Linked DNA regions of Rubrivivax gelatinosus IL144. The protein of the gene in region 2 interacts with the protein of the main gene of each other region in a pairwise test. Links are inferred from orthologs where the notes say so. Each region holds a gene or a part of one and is shown on either strand. Other genes may lie near its edges.

Region 1 (14,651 bases), 410 kb from region 2 along the record:
GCCGTTGCCGCCGTGCATGTCGCGCGCCAGACGCGCGATGTCCAGCGCCTTGCCGCAGCTGTTGCGCTTGATCAGGCTGATCATCTCCGGCGCCGCCTGGCCTTCGTCGATCAGCCGGCCGACACGCAGACAGCCCTGCAGGCCCAGCGTGATCTCGGTCTGCATGTCGGCGAGCTTCTTCTGGATCAGCTGGTTCTGCGCCAGCGGCCGGCCGAACTGCTTGCGCTCCAGCGTGTAGCGGCGTGCGGCGTGCCAGCAGAACTCGGCCGCGCCCAGCGCCCCCCAGGCGATGCCGTAGCGCGCCTTGTTCAGGCAGCCGAACGGGCCCTTGAGGCCGGCGACGCCGGGCAGCTTGTTCTCGGCCGGCACGAAGACCTGATCCATCACGATCTCGCCGGTGATCGAGGCGCGCAGGCTCATCTTGCCTTCGATCTTGGGCGCCGACAGGCCCTTCATGCCCTTGTCGAGGATGTAGCCGCGGATCGCCTCCTGGCCGCCGGCGGCGCCCTGGGCGTCGGTCTCCTTGGCCCAGACGACGAAGACGTCGGCGATCGGGCTGTTGGTGATCCACATCTTCGAGCCGCTCAGCACGTAGCCGCCGTCGACCGGGCGGGCGCGGGTGGCCATGCTCGCCGGGTCGCTGCCGTGGTCGGGTTCGGTCAGGCCGAAGCAGCCGACCCATTCGCCGGTCGCGAGCTTGGGCAGGTACTTCTGGCGCTGTTCTTCGCTGCCGTAGGCGTGGATCGGGTGCATCACCAGCGAGCTCTGCACGCTCATCGCGCTGCGGTACCCCGAGTCGACACGCTCGACTTCGCGCGCCACCAGGCCGTAGCTGACGTGGTTCAGGCCGGCGCAGCCGTAGCCTTCGATCGTGCAGCCGAGCAGGCCGAGCGCGCCCATCTCGGACAGGATCTCGCGGTCGAAACGCTCCTCGCGCGCCGCGCTCAGCACCCGCGGCTGGAGCTTGTCCTGGCAGTAGTCGCGCGCCGCGTCGCGCACCGCACGTTCGTCCTCGGCGAGCTGCTGCTCGAACAGAAAAGGGTCATCCCACTGGAAGCGCTGCATGTGTCCTCGTCTCCGGATAATCCAGCCCGCAGTGTAAGGACCGGGCCGTGGCGGCCCGTCACCGCTGCGACAAGGAGCTTGCAGAGATGGCGGTGCAGACGATCACGCTGGGCGGCGGCTGCTTCTGGTGTGTCGAGGCGGTGTACGAACTGGTCGACGGCGTGCTCGGCGTCGAGTCGGGCTACAGCAACGGCCAGCTGCGCCAGCCGAGCTACGAGCTGGTCTGCGAAGGCCGCACCGGCCACGCCGAGGTCGTGCGCGTGCGCTTCGACGACGAGCGCATCTCGCTGCGCGAGATCCTCGAGATCTTCTTCACCGTGCACGACCCGACGACCCGCGACCGCCAGGGCAACGACGTCGGCCCGCAGTACCGCTCGGCGATCTACTGGCACACGCCGGAGCAGGAAGCGGTGGTGCGCGAGGTGCACGCCGAGGCCGACCGGGCGCTGGGCGGGCGGGTCGTCACCGAACTCGCGCCCGAAGACAACTACTGGCCGGCCGAGGCCTATCACCAGCACTACTTCGCGCAGCACCCGCAGCAGGGCTACTGCGCCTACGTCATCGCGCCGAAGGTGGAGAAGTTCCGCAAGACCTTCCGCGAACGCGTGCGCGGCTGAGCGCGCTCAGCGCGGCAGGCCGGTCGTGCAGAGGAAGTCGGTCTCGGGCTGGCCGTAGGGAAACAGCGTCGCCAGGCTGCCGCGCAGCAGGGGCTCGAGTTCCGACTTGCCGGCCGAGGCCAGCGCGGCGAACACCGTGCCGCGCAGCAGCCACAGGTCCGACGGCTGCTCGGCGGAGCGCACCTGGCGCCGCACCCATTCGCCGTGGGAACCGTCGAGTTCTTCGGCGGCGACGAGGAAATCGTGTTTCGTCGTCACGAAGGCGCGGCGTGCGGCCAGCCGCGCCAGGCGCGGGCCGGCCAGCGCGACGGCGCCGACTACCGGGTGCACCGGCAGGCGCGGACGTTCGACGGCGTGCAGGGCAGGGCGGTTCACAGCGGCATCAGGCGCGAGCGACCGCGCTTCGGAAAATGGCCGTTGAGGCGGGCGAGGCGGCGTTCGGCCTCGGACTGACTGCGGTGCAGCGCGACGACGCGGTAGAGGTCGGCGCGCAGATGCCAGAGTTCGCGCAGCGTGCGCGCCTGCTGGATGCGTTCGGACAGCTGGTGGACGTCGGAGCCTTGCAGATCCAGCAACGAGTCGACGAACTCCTGGCGTGCGACCGGCAGCTGGCTCAGCGGCGGCGCCGCGTCCAGCGCCGCCGGGGCGGTGAGCCAGAAGACGAAACGGTCCCAGGCCGCGGTCGGCGCGGTGCGCAGCGACGGCGGCGGCACCGGCGCGCGACCGAAGCCGACGCTGTCGGCGGGTCGGGATGCGCTGCGGGGCAACATGCTGGAACTGGTCATGAACGTGATATCGGCCACGAATGGCACGGCTTAAGTGCATTGTGGTCAGCCGGGCAACGCGTTAAGGCCCGAACAAGGGCCACGAAGCCGGTCAGTTCATTCGCCGTTCATCAGCCGGGCAGGAGTGAACCAGCCGGCTGCCGACGACAGCCGAGGCGATCTTTCGAGAGGGAGAAGTGGCGTGGCGGCAGCGTGGCCGCCCGCGTCAACGGCCGGTGCTCAGACCGCGCCGTAGACCGCCTTGCGTTCGGCGGTGTAGGTCCACCAGGGGCGCGGCTCGGCACCGCGCATGAAGTCGACGGCGGCCATGAAGGTGTCGAGCACGCAAGGATCCTGGCGCTTGCCGGTGGCTTCGCAGAGCGCGCGGTACAGCGCCAGCGCGTCGCGCTCGGCCAGTTCACGCGGGTGCAGGATGCCGAGCTGGCGCAGGTCACCGGCGATCGACGGACCGATGTTGGGCAGTTGCTCGAGCAGTTCGCATTCGTCGGCCGTGCGAGCCTTCAGCGGCCGCGGTGCCTTGGGCGCCCGTGGCGGGCGCGCCGGCCCCGGCCGCGGCGGCGCCGAGGGCAGCGTGCGACGGGCGTAGGGCGCGGCCATCACGCTCACATCAGCATCGTGTTGCGGATCAGGCCGACCGCGATGCCCTCGAGCTCGAAACCCTGGTCGCTGCCTTCCAGCGGCACGACGATGGTCTGGAAATCGGGGTTCTCGGGGATCAGCTCGATCGCGGCCTTGGTGCGGCGGAAGCGCTTGACGGTGACGTCGTCGCCCAGGCGCGCGACGACGATCTGGCCGTTCTTGGCCTCGTGCGCCTTCTGCACCGCGAGCAGGTCGCCGTCCATGATGCCGGCGTCACGCATGCTCATGCCGCGCACCTTGAGCAGGTAGTCGGGCTTGCGCTGGAACAGCGAGGCCTCGACGACGTAGCTCTGGTCGATGTGTTCCTGCGCCAGGATCGGGCTGCCGGCGGCGACTCGGCCCACGAGCGGCAGCGTCAGCTGCGCCAGGCTGGGCAGCGGCAGGCTGAACTGCTTGCCGTGCTGCGACATGCGCGCCTCGGCCAGCGCACGCAGTGTGTCAGACTTCAGCCGGATGCCGCGCGAGGTGTTGCCGACGAGTTCGATGACGCCTTTGCGTGCGAGGGCTTGCAGGTGCTCCTCGGCCGCGTTGGCCGAACGGAAGCCCAGCTCGGCGGCGATCTCGGCCCGGGTGGGCGGGGCGCCGGTGCGCTCGATCGCGCTTTGCACGAGGTCGAGGATCTGCTGCTGTCGCGGCGTGAGCTTGGGGCTGTCGTCCATCGCGTGATCCGGTCTTTGAGACTGGAGATTCATCCAGATCACTGTATTTTCATCCAGAGGACCACGGAATGCAAAGCGAATCGCGTGTCGTCGCGCTGGTCGCCACCGGCGGCACGATCGCCGGCACGGCGGCGCGCGGCGACGATCTCGTCGGCTACGACGCCGGCGCGCTGTCGGCCGAACAGCTCACCGCCGCCGTGCCGGCGCTGGCCGGCGAGGCGCTGGAGACCTGGACGCTGGCGCGGCTGGACAGCTGCGACCTGGGCCACGCGACCTGGGCGCTGCTGCTCCGCGAGCTGCAGTCGCGGCTGGCGCGGCCCGAGTTCGCCGGCATCGTCGTCACGCATGGCACCGACACGCTGGAGGAGACCGCCTGGTTCCTGCACCGCACGCTGGCCGCGCCCAAGCCGGTGGTGCTGACCGCGGCGATGCGCCCGGCGAGCGCGCCGTCGCCCGACGGCCCGCAGAACCTGCTCGACGCCGTGCGTTTGGCGCGCGAGCCCGGCGCCCGCGGCGTGCTGGTCGCTTTCGGCGGCAAGGTCTACGCAGGGAGCGAGCTGCGCAAGCTGCACGGCTGGCAGCTCGACGCCTTCTCGGCGGGTGACGCCGGAGCCGTGGCGCTCGTCGAAGACGGTGCTTTCCGCCGGCTGCGCGACTGGCCGGCGCCTGAGTTGCATCCCGCACCGGTCGGCGAGGTGCCGCCCGGCCGATGGCCGCGCGTCGAGATCGTCACCAGCCATGCCGGTGCCAGCGGGCGCATCGTCGATGCGCTGGTGGCCGACGGTGTGCAAGGCCTGGTGATCGCCGGCACCGGCAACGGCACGGTGCACACGGCGCTGCGTGAAGCGGCGGCGCGGGCGCTGGCGGCCGGGGTGGCCGTCGTGCGCGCCTCGCGCTGCCTGGCAGGCGGCGTCGTCGGCACGACCGACGGCGCCTTGCCGCACTACGGCGCGGCGACACCGGCGCAGGCGCGCATTGAGCTGATGCTGGACCTGCTGGCGCGCCGCGCCTGAGCCGCCGTCAGGCGACCGACAGCGCGACGTCGACGTTGCCGCGCGTCGCGTTGGAGTACGGGCAGACCTCGTGCGCCTCGGCGACCAGCGCCTCGGCTTCGCTCTTGTCGAAGCCCGGCAGCGACACCGTCAGCGCGACGGCGATGCCGAACGCACCCGGCTTGCCGGCGTGCGGGCCGATCGAGACTTCGGCGTTGATCGAGGCGTCCGCGGGAATCGCCTTCTTGTGGCGGGCACCGACGGCCTTCAGCGCGCCGATGAAGCAGGCGGCGTAACCCGCGGCGAAGAGCTGCTCCGGGTTGGTGCCGGCGCCGTCGTCGCCGCCCAGCGCCTTGGGCGTCGACAGCTGGATGTCCAGGCGGCCGTCGTCGGACTTGGCGGTGCCGGTGCGGCCGCCGGTGGCGGTGCCGCGGGCGGTGTAGAGCGCTTTTTCGATGGCCATGGAAAGTCTCCTTGGGGTTACGTCGTGAAGGGCGGCCTCAGGCCGCGCGGGGAAGGGATTCGTTGATGCGCCGGCGCAGGGCCTGCACACGCTCGACGAGCACCGCCAGTTCGGCGGCGTCGCAGTCGACACCGGCAAGCAGCCGGCCTTGCAGTTCGACCGCCTGGGCTTGCAGCGCGCGGCCGGCTTCGGTGGGCTCGACGTGCACGCGGCGCTGGTCGGTTTCGTCGCGCTCGCGGCGCACGAGCCCGGCGCGTTCCAGCCGGCGCAGCAGCGGCGTCAGCGTGCCGGACTCCAGGTCCAGTCGCTCGCCGATGCCCGACACCGTCTGCCGGCCTTCGTGCCACAGCACCAGCATCACCAGGTACTGCGGGTAGGTCAGGCCGAGCGGTTCGAGCAGCGGGCGGTACAGCCGCGTCATCGCCAGCGAGCCCGCGTACAGAGCGAAGCAGAGCTGGCGTTCCAGTGGCAGCAGGGCGGGGGCGTCGGTCGAGGCCATGGGCCGCACTGTAGCCAGTTGCGCGCAACTCGGTTGCGCACAACTTGATACGCCGACCGGCCGAAGGGTTGATGCCGGCCGCGCCGGCATCGAACTCAGTTTTCGGCTTGAAGCGACTCGATCTCGGTCTGCAGTTCGAGCCAGCGTTCCTCGAGCATGCCGGTCTCGGCGGCGACGTGGTTCAGGCGCCGGCCCGCTTCGGCGATCTCGGCGCCGGACATCGTGCCGCTGGCGAGCTGGGCCTCGAGTTCGGCGCGTTCGGCGCCCAGCTTCTCCAGCCGGGTGTCGATCTGCGCCAGCTCGTTGCGCAACGGGCGCGTGCGGTTGGCCAGCGCCTGGCGGGCCTGCGCGGCCTGCTTGCGGTCTTCGCGGCGGTCGCCGCTCGGCTGGGGCGCCGGACGCGCCGGCTGTGCGGCCTTGCTCTCCACCGGCGTCGCCGGGACGAAGGCCGCCGGCCGCGGCGGCGGCGGCGGTTCCTGGCCACGCGCCGTGGCACGCGAGACCTCCAGCAGCCAGCGCTGGTAGTCGTCGAGGTCACCGTCGAAGGGCTCGACGCCGCCGCGGCTGACCAGCCAGAACTCGTCGCAGGTCTCGCGCAGCAGCGCGCGGTCGTGGCTGACCAGCATCACCGTGCCTTCGAACTCGTTGAGCGCGATCGACAGCGCCTCGCGCGTCGTCAGGTCCAGGTGGTTGGTCGGCTCGTCGAGCAGCAGCAGGTTGGGGCGCTGCCAGACCAGCATCGCCAGCACCAGGCGTGCCTTCTCGCCGCCCGACAGCGAACCCACGGCCTGCGTGACCATGTCGCCGGTGAAGCGGAAGCGGCCGAGGAAGTCGCGCAGTTCCTGCTCGCGCGCCGCCGGGCCGACGTCGCGCGCCAGCCGCACCATGTGCATCAGCGGGCCGTCGTCCAGCGACAGCACGTCCAGCTCCTGCTGCGCGAAGTAGCCGATGACCAGGCCCTTGCCTTCGGTCATGCGGCCCGCGAGCGGCGCCAGCGCATGGGCGATGGTCTTCACCAGCGTCGACTTGCCCTGGCCGTTGGCGCCCAGGATGCCGATGCGCTGGCCGGCCAGCACCGAGCGGCTGACACCTTGCACGATGGCCGTGCTGCCGTAGCCGCAGACCAGGCCGTCCAGCGACAGCATCGGGTTGGGCAGGCTCACCGGCTCGCGGAACTCGAACTCGAAGTCGCTGGCCGTCAGCACCGGCGCCAGCTTCTCCATGCGCGCCAGTGCCTTGACCCGGCTCTGCGCCTGCTTGGCCTTGGTCGCCTTGGCCTTGAAGCGGTCGATGAAACGCTGCAGGTGGGCGATGCGATCCTGCTGCTTGCTGTAGGCGGCCTGCTGCTGTTCCAGGCGCTCGGCGCGCATCTCCTCGAAGGCGCTGTAGTTGCCGCCGTAACGCGTCAGCGTGCATTCGTCGAGGTGCACCGTGACCTTGGTGACGGCGTCGAGGAACTCGCGGTCGTGGCTGATGACGACCATCAGGCCGTCGAAACGCTTGAGCCAGGCTTCCAGCCAGACCAGGGCGTCCAGATCCAGGTGGTTGGTCGGTTCGTCGAGCAGCAGCAGGTCGGCCGGGCACATCAGCGCGCGCGCCAGCTGCAACCGCATGCGCCAGCCGCCGGAGAAGCTGTTGACCGGCGCGTCGAGCTGGTCGCTGCGAAAACCCAGGCCCAGCAGCAGCGCCTGGGCGCGCGAGCGCGCGTCGAAGGCGCCGGCTTCGTCGAGCTGCATATGGGCTTCGGCGATGGCGTGGCCGTCGCCGGAGGCTTCGGCCGCGGCCAGCGCGGTCTGCGCCTCCACGAGCGGGATGTCGCCCTGGAGCACGAAGTCGGTCGCGCCGTCCTCGGTCTCGGGCATGTTCTGCGCCACTTCGCCCAGCCGCCAGCGCGGCGGGATCTCGACGTCGCCGGTGTCGGCCTGCAGGCGGTTGGTCAGGAGCGCGAACAGGCTGGACTTGCCGGCGCCGTTGCGGCCGATCAGGCCGACCTTCTCGCCCGGCTGCAGCACCAGGTTGGCGTTCTGCAGCACGACCTTGACGCCGCGTCGCAGCGTGATGTTGCGCAGCGTGATCACAGGCCGGCCTCCAGCGCCTGCGCGGTCAGCAGCAGCACCTGGTCCTCGCCGACGCTGGTTTCCAGCCAGACGGCCTCGAGGCGCGGGAACGCGGCTTCGAAATGCGCGCGTTCGTGGCCGATCTCCAGCACCAGCACGCCGTGCGGCGACAGATGCGCCGGCAGCGCGGCCAGCAGCGTGCGCACGAAGTCCATGCCGTCGTCGCCGCCGTCCAGCGCCAGCGCCGGCTCGGCGCGGTACTCGGGCGGCAGCGCCTGCATCGATGTGCGGTTGACGTAGGGCGGGTTGCAGAGCACGAGGTCGTAGACGCCGTCGGCCGCCGCCAGACCGTCGCCCTGGCGCAGGCGGATGCGCGACTGCAGGCCGTGGCGCTCGACGTTGATCGCGGCAACCGCCAGCGCGTCGGCGCTGAGGTCGGTCGCGTCGACCTCGACCTCGGGCCAGGCCATCGCGGCCAGCACGGCCAGGCTGCCGTTGCCGGTGCACAGGTCCAGCACGCGCCGCGTCTGGTCCGAGAGCCAGGCGTCGATCGCACCGTCGGCCAAGGGCTCGGCGATCAGCGAACGCGGCACGATGACACGTTCGTCGACGGTGAAGGGCACGCCTTGCAGCCAGGCTTCGCCGGTCAGGTAGGCGGCGGGTTTGCGCGTGGCGATGCGCTCGGCCAGCAGCGTCTCGCAGGCGGCGACGTCAGCCGCCGACAGTTCACGCGCGGCGTGTTCGTCCAGCGCGTCCAGCGGCAGGCCCAGCTTCCACAGCACGAGCCAGGCGGCTTCGTCGAAGGCGTTGGTGGTGCCGTGCCCAAACGAAACGCCCGCCTCGGCGAGGCGGGCGCTGGAGGTCTCGATCAGCTCGATCAGGGTCATGGAAAGAAGTTTTTCAGCGTGCCGCGGTAGACGTTCTTCAGCGTCTCGACCGAGGCCGCGTCGACGTGTTCGTCGATCTGGTGGATGGTGGCGTTGAGCGGCCCGAACTCGACGACCTGCGGGCAGATCGCGGCGATGAAACGCCCATCGGAGGTGCCGCCGGTGGTGCTGAGCTCGGGCTCGACGCCGCATTCGGCTGTGATGGCCGCGCCCAGCGCGGCGATCAGCGGGCCGGGTGTCGTCAGGAAGGGGCGGCCGGAGAGCGTCCACTCCAGCCGGTGCTCGACGCCGTGGCGCGCCAGCACTTCGGCGACCCGAGCCTGCAGCGACTCGGGCGTCGACTCGGTGCTGAAGCGGAAGTTGAAGTCGACGACCAGTTCGCCCGGGATGACGTTGCTCGCCCCGGTGCCGCCGTGCAGGTTGCTGACCTGCCAGCTCGTCGGCGGGAAGAAGGCGTTGCCCTCGTCCCAGCGCATCGCCGCCAGCTCGGCCAGCGCCGGCGCGAAGACGTGGATCGGGTTCTTCGCCAGCTGCGGGTAGGCGATGTGGCCCTGCTTGCCGATGACCGTCAGCCGGCCCGACAGCGAGCCGCGGCGGCCGTTCTTGACCATGTCGCCCAGGCGCGAGACCGAAGTCGGCTCGCCGACGATGCAGGCGTCCAGGCGTTCGCCGCGCTGTTGCAGCAGCTCCACCAGGCGCACGGTGCCGTCGACCGACGGGCCCTCTTCGTCGCTGGTCAGCAGGAAGGCGATCGCGCCGGCGTGGCGCGGCTGCGCGGCGACGAACTCCTCGACGGCGACGACCATCGCCGCCAGCGAGCTCTTCATGTCGGCGGCGCCGCGGCCGTAGAGCCGGCCGTCGCGGTGGCTGGGCACGAAGGGGTCGCTCGTCCAGCGCTCCAGCGGGCCGGTCGGCACGACGTCGGTGTGGCCGGCGAAGGCCAGCACCGGGCCCGGCAGGCCGCCGGTGCGGCGCGCCAGAAGGTTGGTGACGCGGAAGTTCTCCGGGCCGCAGACCAGCGTCTCGCACTCGAAGCCCAGCGCCGCCAGGCGCGAGGCGATCAGTGCCTGGCAGCCGGCGTCGTCGGGGTTGACCGAGCGCCGAGCGATCAGCTGCTCGGCCAGGCGCAGCGCGTCGTTCATCGCACGCTCCAGGGGGCGCCGCCGCCGCGGCCGTCCTCGGGGCGCACGTCGATCGTGATCTCGGTGAAGCTGGCCGGCTCCAGCTCGTCGGCAGGCTTGGGCGGCGGGGCTTTGGCGGGGGCGCCGCCAGCGGGCGCGTTCTGCAGGCGCCACAGCAGGTTGGTCGGCGAGTCGGCGTAGGCCAGGCCTTCATCGCGCGTGATGACGCCTTCGTTGATCAATCGCGCCAGGTCCTGCTCGAAGGTCTGCGAGCCTTCGGCGATCGACTTCTCGACGGCTTCCTTGACGCCGGCGAGGTCGCCCTTCTCGATCAGCTCGGACACCAGCTTGGTGTTGAGCAGCACCTCGACGGCCGGCACGCGGCCGCCGGTGGTGGCGCGCAGCAGGCGCTGCGAGATCACCGCGCGCAGGCCGGAGGACAGGTCCGACAGCAGCGTCGGCCGCGCCTCGGGCGTGTAGAACGACAGGATGCGGCCCAGCGCGTGGTAGCTGTTGTTCGCGTGCAGCGTCGCCAGCACCAGGTGGCCCGACAGCGCGTACGAGGTCGCCGCGGTCATCGTCTCGCGGTCGCGGATCTCGCCGATCATGATGCAGTCGGGCGCCTGGCGCAGCGCGTTCTTCAGCGCGATCTGCAGGCTCTGCGTGTCGCGGCCGACCTCGCGCTGGTTGACGATGGACTTCTTGTTCGAGAACAGGAACTCGATCGGGTCCTCGATCGTCAGGATGTGGCCGGTGACCTGCTGGTTGCGCCACTCCAGCATCGACGCCAGCGTCGTGCTCTTGCCGGTGCCGGTGGCGCCGACCATCAGGATCAGGCCGCGTTTTTCGGTGACCAGCTGCGACAGCAGCGGCGGCAGCCCCAGCGTGTCCAGCGCCGGGATCTGGTGCGGGATGCAGCGGAAGACCGCGGCGACGGTGCCGCGCTGCTTGAAGGCCGAGAGCCGGAAGCTGCCGACCCGCGGGATGCCGATGCCGACGTTCAGCTCGCCGGTGTCGTCCAGCTCCTCGAGCTGGTGCGGCGTCAGCAGCTCGGCCAGCAACTGGCGCGTCTGCGTCGGGCTCAGCAGCTGGTCCGACAGCTGCAGGATCTGGCCGTGGATCTTGATGAGGATCGGCGTGTTCGCCGACAGGTAGACGTCGGAGGCGTTCTTCTCCGCCATCAGGCGCAGCACGCGCTCCATGTTGCCCGACATGCCGATCCTCCCGTCGCTGCGCGTCTTCAGGCGCGCAGCAGCTCGTTGATGCTGGTCTTGGCGCGCGTCGCCGCCGTCACCTGCTTGACGATCACCGCGCAGTACAGGCTGTGGCTGCCGTCGGCCGCCGGCAGCGAGCCGCTGACGACCACCGAGCCCGCCGGCACGCGGCCGTAGCTCACTTCGCCGGTCATGCGGTTGTAGATCTTGGTGCTCTGGCTGATGAACACGCCCATCGAGATCACCGAGTTCTCCTCGACGATCACGCCTTCGACGACTTCGGAGCGTGCGCCGATGAAGCAGTTGTCCTCGATGATCGTCGGGTTGGCCTGCAGCGGCTCGAGCACGCCGCCGATGCCGACGCCGCCCGACAGGTGCACGTTCTTGCCGATCTGCGCGCAGGAGCCCACCGTCGCCCAGGTGTCGACCATCGTGCCTTCGTCTACGTAGGCGCCGATGTTCACGTAGCTGGGCATCAGCACGACGTTCTTGGCCTGGAAGCTGCCGCGGCGGGCCACCGCCGGCGGCACGACGCGCACGCCGGTGGCACGGATGGCCTCGGCGTCGGCACCGCCGTACTTGGTCTCGACCTTGTCGAAGAAGCTCAGCTCGCCGGCCTGCATCAGGCGGTTGTCGTTGAGGCGGAAGGACAGCAGCACCGCCTTCTTGACCCACTGGTTGACGGTCCACTGGCCGACGGCCTGGCGTTCGGCCACGCGCAGGCGGCCGGCGTCGAGTTCGTCGATCACGTGCTCGACGGCCTCGCGCACCTCGGGGGCGTTGACGGCGTTGATCTCGGCACGCCGTTCCCAGGCGAGGTCGATGGTGGCTTGGAGCTGGGTCGTCATCGGGTGAGGCTTTCGGTGTAGGAAACGATGCGGTCGGCGGCTTCGAGGCATTCCTCGAGCGGGGCGACGAGCGCCATGCGGACGCGGCCGGCGCCGGGGTTGCGGCCCTGCGCGCTGCGCGCCAGCAGGCTGCCGGGCAGGACGGTCACATTGTATTGAGCGAGCAGGCCCTGGGCGTAGGCGACGTCGTTGCCGCCGGGGACCGCGGCCCAGAGATAGAAGCCGGCGTCGGGCAGCGCGACGTCGAGCACGCCGGCCAGCCGCGGCGTGACGGCGGCGAACTTCTGTCGGTAGGCCTCGCGGTTGGCGACGACGTGCGCCTCGTCGTTCCAGGCGGCGACGCTGGCGCGCTGCACCAGCGGGCTCATCGCGCTGCCGTGATAGGTGCGGTAGAGCAGGAAGGCCTTCAGCAGCGCGGCGTCGCCGGCGACGAAGCCCGAGCGCAGCCCGGGCACGTTGCTGCGTTTGGACAGGCTGGTGAAGGCGACGAGATTGCGGAAGTCGCTGCGGCCGAGCTTCGCCGCCGCCTCCAGCCCGCCCAGCGGCGCTTCGTCGCGGAAATAGATCTCCGAATAACACTCGTCGCTGGCAATGACGAAGCCGTGGCGGTCCGACAGCTCGAACAGCCGCGCCCATTCGTCCAGCGGCATCACCGCGCCGGTCGGGTTGCCGGGCGAGCAGACGTAGAGCAGCTGCGTCGTGGCCCAGGTCGCGTCGTCGATCGCCGACCAGTCGGCGGCGAAGTTGCGCGCCGGGTCGCTGGGCGCAAAGGCCGTGCGTGCGCCGGCCAGCAGCGCCGCGCCTTCGTAGATCTGATAGAACGGGTTGGGGCAGACGACCGTGGCGCTCTCGCGCGTCGGGTCGATCACCGTCTGCGCGAAGGAGAACAGCGCCTCGCGCGAGCCCAGCACCGGCAGCACCTGGCTCGCCGCGTCGACCGTGATGCCGTAGCGCCGGCCCAGCCAGGCGGCGCAGGCTTCGCGCAGCGCCGGCTCGCCGGCGGTCGCCGGATAGGCGGCCAACGACTTCAGGTTGGCCACAAGCGCTTCTTCGAGCAGCGCCGGCGCCGGGTGTTTGGGTTCGCCGATCCCCAGATTGATGGATCGCAGCGCCGGGTTGGGCACCAGACCGCGCGTCAGCTCGCGCCAACGCTCGAAAGGGTAGGGGTTCAGGCGGGCCAGCAACGGGTTCATGGCGCGGATTATCCCGGAGGGGGATGGCGCGGCCGGCGGCCACAATCGGTCGCGACTTTCCGCTGCCGATTCCGGCACGATGTCCCCGTCCACCCTGACAGGAGAAGCTCATGAGCCTTCCGCGCGAGATCTTCGTCGTCTCCGCCGCCCGCACCGCGATCGGCACCTTCGGCGGTGCCCTCAAGGACCTGCCGCTGTCCGAACTGGCGACGCTGGCCGTCAAGGCCGCGCTGGAGCGTTCCGGCGCCCCGGCGGCCGCCATCGGCCACCTGGCGATGGGCACCGTCGTGCCCACCGAGCCGCGCGACGCCTATCTCAGCCGCGTCGCCGCCATGGGCGCCGGGCTGCCGCAGGAGACGCCGGCCTTCAACGTCAACCGGCTCTGCGGCTCGGGGCTGCAGGCCATCGTCTCGGCGGCTCAGGCGATCACGCTCGGCGACTGCGAGCTGGCGGTCGGCGCCGGCGCCGAGAACATGTCGCGCGGCGCCTACCTGATGCCCAGCGCGCGCTGGGGCGCCCGCATGGGCGACGCGCAGATCCTGGACTTCGTCGTCGGCGCGCTGAACGACCCGTTCCACAAGGTGCACATGGGCATCACCGCCGAGAACGTCGCCGAACGTTTCGGCATCACGCGCGAGCAGATGGACGCGCTGGCGGTCGAAAGCCACCGCCGCGCCGCCGCGGCGATCGAGGCCGGCTACTTCCGCGAGCAGATCATCCCGGTGGTGCAGCAGACCCGCAAAGGCGAGGTCGTCTTCGACACCGACGAGCACGTCAAGCCGGGCACGACGCTGGAGGGGCTGGCGAAGATGAAGCCGGCGTTCAAGAAGGACGGCACGGTGACCGCCGGCAACGCCTCGGGCATCAACGACGGCGCCGCGGCCGTCGTGCTGGCCAGCGCCGAGGCCGTCAAGGCGCACGGGCTGACGCCGCTGGCGCGGTTCGTGGGTTACGCCCACGCCGGCGTCGAGCCGGCGATCATGGGCATCGGCCCGGTGCCGGCGACGCGTGCGCTGCTGGCGCGCACCGGGCTCAAGGTCGGCGACTTCGACGTCATCGAAGCCAACGAGGCCTTCGCCGCCCAGGCCTGCGCGGTGTCCAAGGAGCTCGACCTCGACCCGGCCAAGGTCAACCCCAACGGCTCGGGCATCTCGCTGGGCCACCCGATCGGCGGCACCGGCGCGATCATCACCACCAAGGCGATCCACGAGCTGCGCCGCATCGGCGGCCGCTACGCGCTGGTGACGATGTGCATCGGCGGCGGCCAGGGCATCGCCGCCGCATTCGAGAAGGTCTAAGGCCCCCCCCGGAGCGCCTTCGGCGCTCCCCCCTCAAGGGGGCGCCGCCAGTGACCCGGCAAAGCCGGGCCACGGCGTCCGCTTGATGCGCTGGCGAGTGCGCAGCCGACTGCCGCGGCGCCGCAGGCCTGTCAGTTACAGCGCCCCGCGACAGCCGGGCGCGCCGCAGCGGCACGGCAGCGTGCCGCCGTGGTGCGTCTCGCCGTAGTCGACGGTGATCTCCTCACCCGGGGCGATGGCGCGCAGCGAGAAGAACTCTACGCGGCCGTTGTCCAGCACCAGCCGGGCGTTGGGCCGGCAGCTGTGGTTGGTGT
Region 2 (15,030 bases):
CGACGACCAGATCGGCGGCCATCGCGTCGCGCCGCGCCTGCATCACGTGGCAGTTGCGGTGCTCGGGACAGTCGGTGCCCAGGCAGTTGTCGCGTGTCGAGGTGACGATCGGGATCACCGGCGAGCGTTCGTCCAGGCCTTCGAGCTCGGCGAGGTCGCCGCTGCGGGTGGACAAGGCCCAGGTCTCGACGCGTGCGAGCTGGCGCACGGCGAAGCGGTCGGGCAGCTCGGCCGTCGTGCGCGCCTGTGCCAGGCGGTGGCGGCAGAGGTAGCTGGCGCGGCCCTTGAGCAGCGCCATGCGCACCGGCACGCCCAGCGCCTGCACCAGGCGCGGCAGGTCGCGCAGGAAGAGCTGGTCCTGCAGGCTCTTGGTCGCGGTGCTGACCAGCGCGCGCCGGTCCGACAGCAGCAGCGGCACCAGGTACGCGAAGGTCTTGCCGACGCCGGTGCCGGCTTCGGCGACCAGGGTCTCGCGGTCTTCGACGGCGCGCGCTACGGCCAGCGCCAGGCGGTCCTGCTGCTCGCGCGGGATGAAGTGGCTGTCGTGGCGCGCGAGCGCGCCATCGCTCGCGAAGGCCTCCGCGACGCGGTCGGCGAGATCCTGGCTCACGCGGGTTCGGGGGGTTCGAGCGCGTTCTCGAGCTGGGCGATGCGGTCGCGCAGCGCCAGACGGCGTTTCTTCAGGCGGCGCAGCACGAGGTCGTCGGCAGGGGTGGCAATGAGGTGGCGGTCGATGAGGTCGTCGAGATCGGCGTGCTCGATGCGCAGCTCGATGAGGAGCCGTTGCGGCGAATGCAGGTTGTCGTCCATGGGCGCACCGGAGGCCGGATGGCCGAGTTTATAGTCGGCCGCATGCCGCCCCCTGCTGCCGCCCGGTCCGCGTTCCGCATCAGCGCCACCACCGCCCTGCACCGGGGCGACCGCGCCTACCAGCAGGACCAGGTGGCGATCGTGGCGCACGCGCGCATCAACGGCTGCGCGCTGGCCGTCGTCGCCGACGGCATGGGCGGCAAGAGCGGCGGGCGCAAGGCCGCCGACCAGGTGCAGCTGACCGCACGCCAGCTCTTCGAACGCTTCGTTCCGAGCGAGGACGCGGCAGCGCAGATGCTGAGCCAGCTGGTCACCGAGTCGCACCTGATGATCAAGCTGACCGCGATCACCGCCGAGGAGGAGCCGCACAGCACGGTGGCCGCCTACCTGGTGCTGCCCGACCTGAGCTGCGAGGTCGTGCACGCCGGCGATTCGCGCGTCTACCACTTCCGCGGCGCCGAGATGCTCTGGCGCACCACCGACCACTCCTTCGTGCAGCGCCTCATCGACGAGGGCAAGCTGAGCGAGGAGGCGGCCAACACCCACCCGCAGTCCAATCTGCTGACCGGCTGCCTGGGCACGCACTCGGACCCGCCGGTGGCGCTGCACCGCATCGAGCGGCTGGAGCCGGGCGACACGCTGATGGCCTGCAGCGACGGCCTGTGGCACTACTTCACGCCCAAGGAACTGGGCGCGATCGTGCACGCGCTGCCGCCGCGCGAGGCCGGCGAGATGCTGGTCAACAAGGCGCGCCAGCGGGCCCGCGGCGGCGGCGACAACCTGTCGCTGGCGCTGATGCGCTTCGAGGCGCTGAAGTAGCCGCCCCCGGCCCTAGTTCTTCGGGATCTCGGGCCGCGCCGGCAGCGGCGTCGACGGCTTCTTGTCCTTGGCGCGGCGGTCGGCCTCGCGTTCGGAAATGCGGGCGCGGTCCTCGGCAGCCTGCTGGCGCAGGTCCTCGGCGGCCTGGGCCCGGCGCTGGGCACGTGCGGCCTCGTCGCGCGCGCGCTGCGCGCGTTCGGCGGCCGACGGCGTCTGCGGCGCGCGTGCGGCGGGTGCCGATGCCGCCTCGCGGATCACCGGCGCCGGCTGCGCCGGCATCGGCGGGCGTGCGGCGGCCTCGCGCTGCTTCTCCTCGATGGCCTGCAGGCGCGCCGCGGCACGGCGGCGGCGGCCCTGCTCGTCGAGCACCAGCTCCTGGTGCTTGAGGCGACCCAGGGTCTCGCGGCGCCGGGCCTTGGCCTCGTCGACGCAGGCGGTGACGACGAAGCGTTTGCGGCACTCGGCCTCCTCGGCCGCGTAGCGCGACTCGGCAGCGCTGCGTTCGGCGGCGATGCGGCTGCGCTCGGCGCGGTCGTCGAGATCCGAGGTGGCGGAAGCCGCCAGCGCGGCCCAGGAGGCGGCCAGCAGCGGCAGCGCGGCCAGCGGCGGGAGAAGACGGCGATACATCGGCGGGAGTGTGCCCGAGGGCGAAGCTTCAGGTCAGCGAGGTGTCGACCTCGCGGCGTTCGAGCCCGAGGTACTCGGCCGACTGCATCTCGCGCAGCCGCGACACGGTGCGCGGGAACTCGTGGGCCAGCGGGCCGTCGGTGTACAGCGCCTCGGGCGGCACCTCGGCCGAGACGAGGAACTTGACGCGCCGGTCGTAGAGCACGTCGACCAGCCAGGTGAAGCGCCGCGCCTCGCTGGCCAGGCGCGGCGGCATCGCGGGCACGTCCGACAGGATCAGCGTGTGGAAACGCGAGGCCAGCTCGAGGTAGTCGTTCTGCGAGCGCGGACCGCCGCACAGCGTCTTGAAGTCGAACCAGACGACGCCGCCGGCACGCCGGCGCGCGCGCAGCTCGCGGTGCTCGATGTGCAGCAGCGGGTCTTCGTCACGCGCCTCGGCCAGGCGCTCGAAGGCTTCGGCCAGCGCGCGCTCGGCCTCGGCGTCGGCCGGGCAGTGGTAGGTGGCGACCTGCTGCAGCGTGCGCTGGCGGTAATCGATGCCGGCGTCGACGTCGACGACTTCCAGCTGCGCCTTCAGCAGCTCGATGGCCGGCAGGATGCGGTCGCGGTGCAGGCCGTTAGGGTACAGGTCGTCGGGGTGGAAGTTGGACGTCGTGACGATGCTGACGCGGTTGTCGAACAACGCCTGCAGCAACCGGTGCAGGATCATCGCGTCGGTGACGTCGGCGACGTGGAACTCGTCGAAGCAGATCAGGCGGAAGCGCCGCGCGATGCGCCGGCCCAGCTCGTCCAGCGGGTCGACGGTGCCTTTGAGGTCCTGCAGTTCGCGGTGCACCTCGCGCATGAACTCGTGGAAGTGCAGCCGCGTCTTGCGCACCAGCGGCACGGCCTGGAAGAAGCAGTCCATCAGGAAGCTCTTGCCGCGGCCGACGCCGCCGACCATGTAGACGCCGCGCGGGATCGGCGGGCGCACCAGCAGCTTGGTGATGCGGTTGCCGCGCCGCGCCTTGTAGTCGGCCCACTCGCGCTCGCAGCGCTCGAGCGCGTCGATCGCACGCAGCTGCGCCGGGTCGGACTGGTAGCCGCGCTCGGCCAGCGTGGCCTCGTACAACGCTCGGACGCCGCTCATCGGTTCAGGAAGCTCAGTGGAGGATGGAAAGACCGCGATGCTAGCCGGCGTCGTGCACGACCCGGTCGCGGCCCTCGTGTTTGGCGCGGTACAGCAGCGCATCGGCGCGCGCCAGCGCCGCGATCAGGTCTTCGCCGGCGCTCACCGCCGTGACGCCGATGCTGACCGTCACCTGCAGGCCCTCGGCGATCTCGCCCCAGGCATGTTCGGCCAGCGACCGGCGCACACGCTCGAAAGCGCCGGCCGCCTCGTCGGGCGGGAGCGCGGCCAGCGCGACGAACTCCTCGCCGCCCAGGCGCGCCAGCAGGTCCGGCGCGCGCAGCGAAGCCGCCATCAGCGCCCCGGCCTGGCGCAGCACGGCGTCGCCGACGAGGTGCGAGAAGCGGTCGTTGATGCGCTTGAAATGGTCCAGGTCCAGCACCGCCAGCACCAGCGGGCCGGGCCCGCGCCGGGCCTCGAACTCGGCTTCGAGCGCGCGCCGGTTCGGCAGCCCGGTCAGCGCGTCGGTCTCGGCCAGGCGGCTGTACTGGCGCACGTCGTCCTGCAGGCCCTGGTTGTGGGCGCGCAGCTGGCGGTTCTCGTCGCGCAGGTGCAGGTCGACGAGGCGCGCGGCGAGCTCGTCGACGCGCGCGTCCAGCGCCGCGCGCACCGAGGCCATCTGGCGCGCGTGGCAGCGCAGCAGCAGAGGCAATGCGGCGTCGGGACGACCCGCCAGGTCTTCGGCACGCGCACGGCGGCGCAGCCAGACCGCGCCGTCGTCGGCAAAACGTTCGGCCAGCTCCAGCGCCCGGGCCGCTGACCGGGTTCCGTCCTCGCCGCGTCGCCGCAGCAGCTCGCCATGCAGCAGCCAGCCCTCGGCCATCAGCCCCGGCGGCATGCCGCGGGCCTCGTCGACCAGCGCCTGCAGCAGCGGCGCCGCCGCCGCGTCGTCGCCGGCCCGCACCAGCCAGCCGGCACGCAGGAAGTCGTGGCTGCTGCGCCCCGGCACGCCCCGGGCGGCCAGCTCGGCCGTCGTGCGGTCGACGGCCTCCAGCGGCCAGCGCAGCTCGGCCAGCAGCGCCGCGGCCTTGTCGGCGTCGACCTCGTGCAGCTGGTCCTAGGCGTGCAGGCCGCTGTGCACGAGGTTGATGCGCAGGCGCAGCAGGATCGCCTCGTCGGCCAGCACCGTGCCGGCCTGCAGCGCACGACGTGCCGACTCCAGCGCGTGCAGGTCCAGCCCCAGCGCCTCGAAGGCCAGCGTGACGCCGGTGAAGACGGTGGCCACGGTGCGCGGCTCGTCGACGTCGGCCATGCGCCGCAGCACGTGGCCGACGGCCTGCATCGCAGGCACCGGCCGCAGCGCGCGGGCCCGTTCCGAGGCGAGCAGGACCCAGGCCGAGGCCTCGAGCTCGGCGGCGCCGGCGCGCAAGGCGTGGCCGGCGGCACGCTCGGCCCATTGCTGGGCCGGCAGCGGCTGCTCGCGGTTGGCGTGGCCCTTGGCCAGCAGCAGCGCCGCCTCGGCGGCGTCGCGCCAGGCGTCGACGGCCAGCGCCTCGTCGTGCAGCGCCTGCACCTCGGGGCTGGCGGCTTCCACCGGGCCCTGGGCGAAGGCCTGCCGCAGTGCGTCCAGGCGGGCCGCGAACGGCGAAGCGCCGGCCGCGCCCCCGGCAGGCGGCATCAGAAGTTCAGGGTGCGCTTGTCGACGGCCAGCGCCGCTTCCTTCACCGACTCGGCGAGCGAGGGGTGGGCGTGGCAGATGCGCGCGATGTCCTCGCTGCTGGCCTTGAAGGCCATCGCGACGCAGGCTTCGGCGATCAGCTCGCTGGCCATCGGGCCGACGATGTGCACGCCGAGGATCTCGTCGGTCGTGGCATCGGCGAGGAACTTGACCATGCCGGTCGTGTCGCCCAGCGCACGCGCGCGGCCGTTGGCCATGAACGGGAAGCTGCCGGCCTTGTAGGCGCGGCCTTCGGCCTTGAGTTGCTGCTCGGTCTTGCCGACCCAGGCGATCTCGGGGCTGGTGTAGATGACCCAGGGGATCAGGCCGAAGTCGACGTGGCCGTGCTGGCCGGCGATGCGCTCGGCGACCGCGACGCCCTCTTCCTCGGCCTTGTGCGCCAGCATCGGCCCGCGCACGACGTCGCCGACCGCCCAGACACCCGGCAGGTTGGTGCGGCACTCGTCGTCGACGACGATGGCGCCGCGCTCGTCGAGCTTCAGGCCCACGGCCTCGGCGTTCAGGCCGGTGGTGTTGGGCTGGCGGCCGATCGAGACGATCAGCTTGTCGACGTCCAGCGTCTTCTCGGCGCCCTTGGCGTCGGCGTAGGCGACGCTGACGCCCTTGGCGCCGGTCTTGATCTCGCCGATCTTCACGCCCAGCTCGACCTTCAGGCCCTGCTTGGCGAAAGCCTTCTGCGCTTCCTTGGCGATCTGCTCGTCGGCCGCACCCAGGAAGGCCGGCAGCGCCTCGAGCACCTGCACCTCGGCGCCCAGGCGGCGCCAGACCGAGCCCATCTCCAGGCCGATGACGCCGGCACCGATGACGCCCAGCTTCTTGGGCACCGCGCCTATGCGCAGCGCGCCGTCGTTGCTGAGGATCTTGTCCTCGTCGAAGGGCAGGCCGGGCAGCGCGCGCGCGCTGGAGCCGGTGGCGACGACGACCTGCTTGCCGGTCAGAACCTCGTCGCCGACGGCGATCTCCCAGCCGCCGTCGACCGCCTTCACGAACGAACCGCGGCCGTGGAAGAAGCTCACCTTGTTCTTCTTGAACAGGTAGAGGATGCCGTCGTTGTTCTGCTTCACGACCTGGTCCTTGCGCGCGACCATCTTCGCGACGTCGATGGACAGGCTCTTCAGACCGATGCCGTGATCGGCAAAATGCTTGGCGGCGTGCTCGTAGTGCTCGCTGGACTGCAGCAGCGCCTTGCTCGGGATGCAGCCGACGTTGGTGCAGGTGCCGCCCGGGGCCGGGCCGCCCTTGTCGTTCTTCCACTCGTCGATGCAGGCGGTGGCGAAGCCCAGCTGGGCGGCACGGATCGCGGCGATGTAGCCGCCCGGGCCGCCGCCGATGACGATGACGTCGAAGTTCTTGGACATGAGGTCTTTCTAGACGGGATCCTCGGGCACGAAGATCCACAGCAGCAGGTACAGCAGCACGCCGGTGCCGCCGAAGAAGGCCAGGCCGAGGGTGACGAGGCGCCAGATCCAGCTCTCGACGCCGGTGGCGCGCGCCAGGCCGCCGCAGACGCCGCCGAGCCAGCGGTCGGCTCGGCTGCGGCGCAGGCGGTTGACGGCGTCGACGGCCGGCGCGGCCGCCGGGCCGTCGAGCAGGCGGGCCTTGGCGCGCGCGAACTCCTCGTCGCTCAGCACGCCGCGCTGGCGCAGTTCGTCCAGACGGGAGAGTTCGTCGGCCAGGCTCATCGTGCGGGTCAGATGTCGAACAGCAGGCGCGACGGGTCTTCCAGCGCTTCCTTCATCGCCACCAGGCCGAGCACGGCCTCGCGGCCGTCGATGATGCGGTGGTCGTAGGACATCGCCAGGTAGTTGATCGGGCGGATGACGATCTGGCCGTTCTCGACGACGGCGCGGTCCTTGGTCGCGTGCACGCCGAGGATCGCGCTCTGCGGCGGGTTGATGATCGGCGTCGACAGCATCGAGCCGAACACGCCGCCGTTGCTGATCGAGAAGGTGCCGCCGGAGAGCTCCTCGATCGACAGCTTGCCGTCGCGGGCCTTGGTGCCGTACTCGGCGATCTTCTTCTCGACGTCGGCAAACGACATCTGGTCGGCGTTGCGCAGGATCGGCACGACCAGGCCGCGCGGCGAGCCGACGGCGATGCCGATGTCGAAGTAGCCGTGGTAGACGATGTCGTTGCCGTCGACCGAGGCGTTGAGCACCGGGTACTTCTTCAGCGCCGCGACCGCGGCCTTGACGAAGAAGGACATGAAGCCGAGCTTGACGCCGTGTTCCTTCTCGAAGCGCTCCTGGAAGCGCTTGCGCATCTCCATCACCGGCGCCATGTTGACCTCGTTGAAGGTCGTCAGGATGGCGTTGGTGGCCTGCGACTGCAGCAGGCGCTCGGCGACGCGGGCGCGCAGGCGCGACATCGGCACACGCTGTTCGGGGCGCTCGCCGAGGTTGACCGCGGGCGCGGCCACCGGCGGCAGCGGCTTGGCGACGGCCGGAGCGGCCGGCGCGGCGACGGGCGCCGGCGCCGCGGCCTTGGGCGCGGCCAGCGCGCCGAGCACGTCGCCCTTGGTGACGCGGCCGTCCTTGCCGGTGCCCGGCACCGAGCCGGCGGCCAGCTGGTTGTCGGCCATCAGCTTGGCCGCCGCGGGCATCGCGACGCCGGCCTTGGAGCCGCCTGCGGCGGGGGCCGGGGCAGCCGGCGCCGGGGCGGCGGCGGCAGGCGCCGGAGCGGCTGCTGCGGGCGCGGCGGTGCCAGCCTTGGCCTCGGTGTCGATCTTCGCGATCAACTGGTCGCTGGCGACGGTGGCGCCGTCGGCCTCGACGAGTTCGGCCAGCACGCCGGCGGCCGGCGCCGGCACTTCGAGCACGACCTTGTCGGTCTCGATCTCGATCAGGATCTCATCGGCGGCGACGGCGTCGCCGGGCTTCTTCTTCCATTGCAGCAGGGTGGCTTCCGCGACCGATTCGGACAGTTGCGGGACCTTCACTTCAACGATTGCCATGGTCTATCTCGGTGTCTTGTTCGGGGCACCGCGGGGCGAGAGGGGCCGACACGGCTCCATCGACCACGCGGCGAGGCCGGGCTGCGCCACACGGCGCGCCCGGCACGCGCTCACTTGGTCAGCACGAAGCCTTTGAGCTTGCCGTAGGCCTGCTCGAGCAGCGCCTTCTGCTGCTCCTGGTGCAGGTGCGAGTAGCCGACCGCGGGCGAAGCGGACGGCGGCCGGCCGGCATAGCCCAGCTTCTGGCCGTCGAGCATGTTCTCGTGCACGTAGTGCTGCACGAAGAACCACGCGCCCTGGTTCTGCGGCTCGTCCTGGCACCAGACGACCTCGGTGGCGTTCGGGAAACGCTTCATCTCGGCCGCGAAAGCCTTGTGCGGGAACGGATAGAGCTGCTCGACGCGGATGATCGCGACGTCGGCGGCCTTCTTCTCCTCGCGCTTTCGGATCAGGTCGTAGACCACCTTGCCCGAGCAGCAGACGACACGCTTGACCTTGTCGGCCTCGGCCTCCGGGTGCAGCGAGGTCATCACGGTGCGGAACTCGCCGCGCGTGAACTCGGTGAGCGGCGAGGTCGCGTCCTTGGCACGCAGCAGCGACTTCGGCGAGAAGATCACCAGCGGCTTGCGGAACGGGCGCACCATCTGGCGGCGCAGCAGGTGGAAGATCTGGCTGGCCGAGGTCGGCTGCACGATCTGCATGTTGTTGTCGGCGGCCAGCTGCATGAAGCGCTCCAGGCGCGCCGAGCTGTGCTCGGGACCCTGCCCTTCGTAGCCGTGCGGCAGCAGCATCACCAGGCCGTTGGCCCGGCCCCACTTCACTTCGCCGGAGGCGATGAACTGGTCGATGACGACCTGCGCGCCGTTGGCGAAGTCGCCGAACTGGGCTTCCCAGATCGTCAGCGTGTTCGGCTCGGCCGAGGCGTAGCCGTACTCGAAGCCGAGCACCGCTTCTTCGGACAGGATGGAGTCGATGACGACGAACGGCGCCTGGCCTTCGGCGACGTTCTGCAGCGGCACGTAGGTGCCGATGTCCCACTTCTCGCGGTTCTGGTCGTGCAGGACGGCATGGCGGTGCACGAAGGTGCCGCGGCCGCAGTCCTCGCCCGACAGGCGCACGCCGTAGCCGCTGGCCACCAGCGACGCGTAGGCCAGCGTCTCGCCCATGCCCCAGTCGACGTTGACCTCGCCACGGCCCATCGCGGCGCGGTCGGCGAGCACCTTCTCGACCAGCGGATGCAGCTTGAAGGTCGGCGGCACCGTCGTCACGCGCTCGGCCAGGCGCTTGATCTCGGCCAGCGGCAGCGCGGTGTCGGCGGCGTCGGTCCACTTCCGGCCCAGGTACGGGGCCCAGTCGACCGCGTACTTGCTCTTGAAGTTGGTCAGCACCGGGTTGATCGTGTGCCGGCCCTCGTCCATCGCCGAGCGGAAGGCCTTGACCATCTGGTCGGGGCCGTCGGCCGGCAGCACGCCCTGGGCGACGAGCTTGTCGCCGTAGAGCTTGCGCGTGCCCGGGTGCTGGGCGATCTTCTTGTACATCAGCGGCTGCGTCAGGCTCGGCGTGTCCTGTTCGTTGTGGCCGAGCTTGCGGAAGCAGACGATGTCGACGACGACGTCCTTCTTGAACTGCTGGCGGTAGTCCATCGCCAGCTGGGTGCAGAGCACGACGGCCTCGGGGTCGTCGCCGTTCACGTGCAGCACCGGCGCCTCGATCATCTTGACGACGTCCGAGCAGTACAGCGTCGAGCGGCTGTCGCGCGGGTCGCTGGTCGTGAAGCCGATCTGGTTGTTGACGACCAGGTGCACCGTGCCGCCGGTGAAGTAGCCGCGCGTCTTGGCCAGCGCCAGCGTCTCCATCACGACGCCCTGGCCGGCGAAGGCCGCGTCGCCGTGCACCTGCACCGGCAGGACCTGGTTGCCCATCGGGTCGCCGCGGCGGTCCATGCGCGCCTTGGCCGAACCTTCGACGACCGGGTTGACGATCTCCAGGTGCGAGGGGTTGAAGGCCAGGCTCAGGTGAACCGGGCCGCCGGCGGTCGAGACGTCGCTCGAGAAGCCCTGGTGGTACTTGACGTCACCGGCCGGCAGCGCCTCGGGCGCGGTGTGGTCGAACTCGGCGAACAGGTCCTTGGGCATCTTGCCCAGGGTGTTGACGAGCACGTTCAGGCGGCCGCGGTGGGCCATGCCGATGACGATCTCCTGCACGCCCTTCTCGCCGGCACGCTGCACCAGTTCGTCCATCGACGCGATGAAGCTCTCGCCGCCTTCGAGCGAGAAGCGCTTCTGGCCGACGTACTTGGTGTGCAGGTAGCGCTCCAGGCCTTCGGCGGCGGTCAGGCGCTCGAGGATGTGCTTCTTCTCCTCGGCCGTGAAGCTTGGCTTGCTGCGCGAGGACTCCAGGCGTTCCTGCCACCAGCGCTTCTCGGTCGGGTCGGTGCCGTGCATGAACTCGACGCCGATCGTGCCGCAGTAGGTCTCGCGCAGGGCCTGCAGGATCTCCCGCAGGCTCATGTTCTCGGCCTTGCTGAAATACGTGTTCGCGGCCGAGAACATGATGTCCATGTCCGACTCGCTCAGGTCGTAGAACGCCGGATCGAGCTCGGGGATCTTGGGGCGCTCGGTGCGCTTCAACGGATCGAGGTCGGCCCAGCGCGAGCCGAGAACGCGGTAGGCCGCGATCAGGCTCTGGACGTGGACCTGCTTGCGCGCGACGGCGAGGTCGACGGCGCTGGCCTTGAGCGCGAAGGCGTTGGCCTTGGCGCGTTGTGCGAAGGATTCGACGACCGGGGCGTGGGCGACGTCGCGGCTGTCGGAACCGTCGACCGCGGGCACGTGCTGGAGGTTGTCGAAGTAGGCGCGCCAGTTGTCGGGCACGCTGCCGGGGTTGTCGAGGTAGGCCTCGTAGAGTTCCTCGACGTACGGGGCATTGCCCCCGAACAGGTACGAATTCGACCTGTACTGCTGCATCATCTCTCGCGCACCTTTCGCCCCGGTTCCCAGGGCTACGATGGGTTGATCAACCTTCCGCGGCCCCGGCTTCACCGGTTGGCGGATTGCGACCCGCCTTGCTGCACATCTGACTCAGCAAGGGGACGGGAAGGACCAGACACGTTCCGTATCCAGCGAAGGACTGTAGCACTTGTACTGAATCCGGGTGGGGCGATCTGAGCCAGCGCAAACCCGGGCGGCTTCGTGCGCCGCGTGGCAAATGGCACGCGGCGGCGGTCTTCATCGGCGCTTGGCGGCCCGCCATCAGGGCGCACACTGCGCCCGCCATGTCCACCCGCCGCATCCTGCTCGTGCCCGAGGCGCCGCCCAAGCCGGCGACCGGCGAGCCCTGCAACGGCTGCGGCGTCTGCTGCGCCGCCGAGCCCTGCCCGCTGGGCGTGTGGATCTCGCGCCGCCGCCACGGCGCCTGTGCGGCGCTGGTCTGGGCCGCCGACGAAGGCCGCTACCGCTGCGGCGCGATCGCCGAGCCCGGCCGCCATCTGCCGTGGCTGCCCTCGGCCTGGACGGCGCGGCTGGCGCGGCGCTGGGTCGCCGCGGGCGTCGGCTGCGACGCCGACTACGAGGTGCTGGACGGACGACGGGCCGGCGACGCCGCGAACGGCGACCCGGCCCGCTGAGCCCGGCGGGGCCGACTCAGGCCGTCAGGCCCAGGCGCTGGCGCGCCGCGTCGTACTCGCGCTTGAGCCGTGCGACCAGTTCGCCGGCCGGCAGCACGGCCTTCACGGCACCGATGCCCTGGCCGCAGCCCCAGATGTCCTTCCAGGCCTTGGCGCCGTCGCCGCCGAAGTTCATCTTCGACGGGTCGCTCTCGGGCAGGTGGTCCGGGTCCAGCCCCGCGTTGCGGATCGACGGCTTCAGGTAGTTGCCGTGCACGCCGGTGAAGAGGTTGGAATAGACGATGTCGTCGCTGTCGCAGTCGACGATGCACTGCTTGTAGGCCTCGGCGGCACGCGCCTCGTCGGTGGCGATGAAGGCCGAGCCGATGTAGGCCAGGTCGGCGCCCATCGCCTGCGCGGCCAGCACCGCGTCGCCGGTGGCGATCGAGCCCGACAGCGCCAGCGGCCCGTCGAACCAGGCGCGGATCTCCTGGATCAGCGCGAACGGGCTCTTGACGCCGGCATGGCCGCCGGCACCCGCCGCCACCGCGATCAGGCCGTCGGCGCCCTTCTCCACCGCCTTGTGCGCGAAGGCGTTGTTGATGACGTCGTGCAGCACGATGCCGCCCCAGGCGTGCACCGCGTCGTTGAGGTCGCTGCGCGCGCCCAGCGAGGTGATGACCAGCGGCACCTTGTAGCGCGCGCAGACCTCCAGGTCGTGCTCGAGCCGGTCGTTGCTCTTGTGCACGATCTGGTTGATCGCGAACGGCGCCGACTTGCGCTCGGGGTGGTCGCGGTCCCAGGCGGCCAGCGTCTCGGTGATCTCGGCCAGCCACTCGTCGAGCTGCGAGGCCGGCCGCGCGTTGAGCGCCGGCATCGAGCCGACGATGCCGGCCTTGCACTGCTCGATGACGAGCTTGGGGTTGCTGATGATGAACAGCGGCGAGCCGATGACCGGCAGCGCCAGATGTTGCAGCACGGGCGGCAGCATCAGAAGGCCTCCAGTTCGAGCGCGGTGACCGACTCGGCACCGTCGACGATCGCGTCGCGCAGCCCGCCGCAGCGCACCAGCAGGTGGTCGCCGTAGAAGCGTGCGGTGGCGATCTTGGCCTTCATGAACTCGGGGTCCTCGCCGGCGGCCAGGTGCTGTTCGGCGACGAGCAGCGCGCGCGCCATCTGCCAGCCCGCGACCGCGGTGCCGGCCAGCATCAGGTAGGGCACGCTGCCGGAGAACACCGCGTTCGGATCGCTCTTCACCTTGGCGAGCACGAAGTCGACGACGTCCAGGAAGGCACGGCGCGCGGCGCCCAGGTGGCGCGCCATCGCCAAGGCCGCGGCGCTGCCGGACGCGTTCAGCTCGCCTTCGGTGGCCTCGATCTGCGCGGCGATCGCCCGCGCCGTGGCGCCGCCGTCGCGCGCCGTCTTGCGGCCCACCAGGTCGTTGGCCTGGATCGCCGTCGTGCCTTCGTAGATCGTCAGGATCTTGGCGTCGCGCAGGTGCTGGGCGGCGCCGGTCTCCTCGATGAAGCCCATGCCGCCGTGCACCTGCACGCCCAGGCTGGCGACGTCCAGGCTCATCTCGGTGGACAGCCCCTTCACCAGCGGCACCAGGAACTCGTAGAAGGCCTGGTTCTGCTTGCGCGCGGCTTCGTCCGGATGGGCGTGCGCGGCGTCGTAGGCGGCCGCGGCCACCAGCGCCATCGCGCGGCAGCCTTCGGTGTGGGCGCGCATCGTCATCAGCATGCGGCGCACGTCGGGGTGGCGGATGATGGCCGAAGCCCCCGGCGTCGAGCCGTCGACCGGGCGGCTCTGCACGCGGTCGCGCGCATAGGCCACGGCCTGCTGGTAGGCGCGTTCGGCCAGCGCGATGCCCTGCACGCCGACGCCGAAACGCGCGGCGTTCATCATGATGAACATGTACTCGAGGCCGCGGTTCTGCTCGCCGACGAGGTAACCGACAGCGCCCCCGTGGTCGCCGAACTGCAGCACCGCGGTCGGGCTGGCCTTGATGCCCAGCTTGTGCTCGATGCTGACGCAGTGCACGTCGTTGCGCGTGCCGTCGGCCAGCACCTTCGGGCAGACGAACAGCGAGATGCCCTTCACGCCTTCAGGCGCGCCGCTGACGCGTGCGAGCACGAGGTGGACGATGTTCTCGGCCATGTCGTGTTCGCCCCAGGTGATGAAGATCTTCGTGCCAAATAGCTTGTAGCTGCCGTCGCCCTGCGGCTCGGCACGCGTGCGCACCAGCGACAGGTCGCTGCCGGCCTGCGGCTCGGTCAGGTTCATCGTGCCGGTCCAGCGCCCCGAGATCAGGTTCGGGATGTAGGCCTGCTGCATCTCGTGGCCGCCGGCGGTCAGCAGCGCCTCGATGGCGCCGTCGCTCAGCAGCGGGCACAGCGCGAAGCTGATGCTGGCGCTGTTGACCATCTCGCCGCAGGCCGCACCGATCAGCTTGGGCAGGCCCTGGCCGCCGAACTCCACCGGGTGCTGCAGCCCCTGCCAGCCGCCTTCGGCGAACTGCTGGAACGCTTCCTTGAAACCCGGCGTGGCGCGCACGCGGCCGTCGGCGAACGAAGAAGGATCCAGGTCGCCGACGCGGTTCAGCGGCGCGACGACGTTCTCGTTGAACCGCGCGCATTCCTCCAGCACGGCGACGGCGGTGTCGAAGCCGGCGTCCTCGAATCCGGGCAGCGCGGCGACGGCGTCGAGGCCCGCGAGCTCCTTCATCACGAACAGCATGTCCTTGACCGGGGCACGGTACGTCATGGTTCTTGTCTCCAGATGGAAAAAAGGCGCCACGGAGGGCGCCTCGGGGTCTTGTTTTTCTTCAGAGCGCGGCGACCAGCTCCGGCACCGCGGCGAACAGGTCCGCCTCCAGGCCGTAGTCGGCGACGCTGAAGATCGGGGCCTCGGGATCCTTGTTGATCGCGACGATGACCTTGCTGTCCTTCATGCCCGCCAGATGCTGGATCGCGCCGCTGATGCCGGCGGCGATGTAGAGCTGCGGCGCGACGATCTTGCCGGTCTGGCCGACCTGCCAGTCGTTGGGCGCGTAGCCGGCGTCGACCGCGGCGCGGCTGGCGCCGAGTGCGGCGCCCAGCTTGTCGGCCAGCGGCGTCAGCACCTCGTTGAACTTGTCGCTGGAACCCAGCGCGCGGCCGCCGGAGACGATGATCTTGGCAGCGGTCAGCTCGGGCCGGTCGCTGGTGGCGAGTTCCGAGCCGACGAAGACCGACAGGCCCGAGTCGGCGACTGCCGGGATGGCATCGACCGAGGCCGAGCCGCCGCTGGCCGCCGCGGCGTCGAAGCCGGTCGTGCGCACGGTGATGACCTTGATCGCGTCGGCGCTCTGCACCGTGGCGATGGCGTTG

Evidence for each region.
Region 1: the proteins of RGE_RS13500 (region 2) and RGE_RS11700 interact in binary tests that used the Escherichia coli proteins (3 or more experiments, as listed by UniProt). The link is inferred for Rubrivivax gelatinosus IL144 from one-to-one orthologs.

The regions. Positions count from the first base shown.
Region 1 is NC_017075.1:2,521,629-2,536,279, forward strand. The notes cover bases 5,307-8,305. They hold RGE_RS11700 (ABC-F family ATP-binding cassette domain-containing protein), read right to left. Parts: upstream 7,798-8,305; coding sequence 5,815-7,797; downstream 5,307-5,814. Other genes in these bases: RGE_RS11695 (MarR family winged helix-turn-helix transcriptional regulator), read right to left, coding at 5,307-5,719; prmB (50S ribosomal protein L3 N(5)-glutamine methyltransferase), read right to left, coding at 7,794-8,305. In the rest of the region: RGE_RS11655 (acyl-CoA dehydrogenase), read right to left, coding at 1-1,065; peptide-methionine (S)-S-oxide reductase MsrA, read left to right, coding at 1,152-1,682; RGE_RS11665 (hypothetical protein), read right to left, coding at 1,689-2,057; RGE_RS11670 (hypothetical protein), read right to left, coding at 2,054-2,452; RGE_RS11675 (helix-hairpin-helix domain-containing protein), read right to left, coding at 2,687-3,064; transcriptional repressor LexA, read right to left, coding at 3,070-3,765; RGE_RS11685 (asparaginase), read left to right, coding at 3,834-4,778; RGE_RS11690 (organic hydroperoxide resistance protein), read right to left, coding at 4,786-5,220; more of RGE_RS11695, read right to left, coding at 5,258-5,306; more of prmB, read right to left, coding at 8,306-8,663; dapE (succinyl-diaminopimelate desuccinylase), read right to left, coding at 8,660-9,805; RGE_RS11715 (PilT/PilU family type 4a pilus ATPase), read right to left, coding at 9,802-10,998; dapD (2,3,4,5-tetrahydropyridine-2,6-dicarboxylate N-succinyltransferase), read right to left, coding at 11,025-11,846; dapC (succinyldiaminopimelate transaminase), read right to left, coding at 11,843-13,039; RGE_RS11730 (acetyl-CoA C-acyltransferase family protein), read left to right, coding at 13,150-14,337; RGE_RS11735 (SET domain-containing protein), read right to left, coding at 14,473-14,651. UniProt on the Escherichia coli protein: Genetic data indicate it may be involved in ribosome assembly or function.
Region 2 is NC_017075.1:2,929,952-2,944,981, forward strand. Bases 7,966-11,343 are described here. They hold RGE_RS13500 (2-oxoglutarate dehydrogenase E1 component), read right to left. Parts: upstream 11,025-11,343; coding sequence 8,166-11,024; downstream 7,966-8,165. Other genes in these bases: odhB (2-oxoglutarate dehydrogenase complex dihydrolipoyllysine-residue succinyltransferase), read right to left, coding at 7,966-8,055; RGE_RS13505 (hypothetical protein), read left to right, coding at 11,330-11,343. In the rest of the region: RGE_RS13450 (ATP-dependent DNA helicase), read right to left, coding at 1-610; RGE_RS13455 (YdcH family protein), read right to left, coding at 607-810; RGE_RS13460 (PP2C family protein-serine/threonine phosphatase), read left to right, coding at 853-1,629; RGE_RS13465 (hypothetical protein), read right to left, coding at 1,642-2,256; cell division protein ZapE, read right to left, coding at 2,285-3,385; RGE_RS23265 (GGDEF domain-containing protein), read right to left, coding at 3,426-4,373; RGE_RS13480 (hypothetical protein), read right to left, coding at 4,482-5,042; lpdA (dihydrolipoyl dehydrogenase), read right to left, coding at 5,042-6,460; RGE_RS13490 (PspC domain-containing protein), read right to left, coding at 6,470-6,784; more of odhB, read right to left, coding at 6,793-7,965; more of RGE_RS13505, read left to right, coding at 11,344-11,680; RGE_RS13510 (NAD(P)H-dependent flavin oxidoreductase), read right to left, coding at 11,697-12,650; RGE_RS13515 (acyl-CoA dehydrogenase), read right to left, coding at 12,650-14,425; RGE_RS13520 (electron transfer flavoprotein subunit alpha/FixB family protein), read right to left, coding at 14,487-15,030. UniProt on the Escherichia coli protein: E1 component of the 2-oxoglutarate dehydrogenase (OGDH) complex which catalyzes the decarboxylation of 2-oxoglutarate, the first step in the conversion of 2-oxoglutarate to succinyl-CoA and CO(2).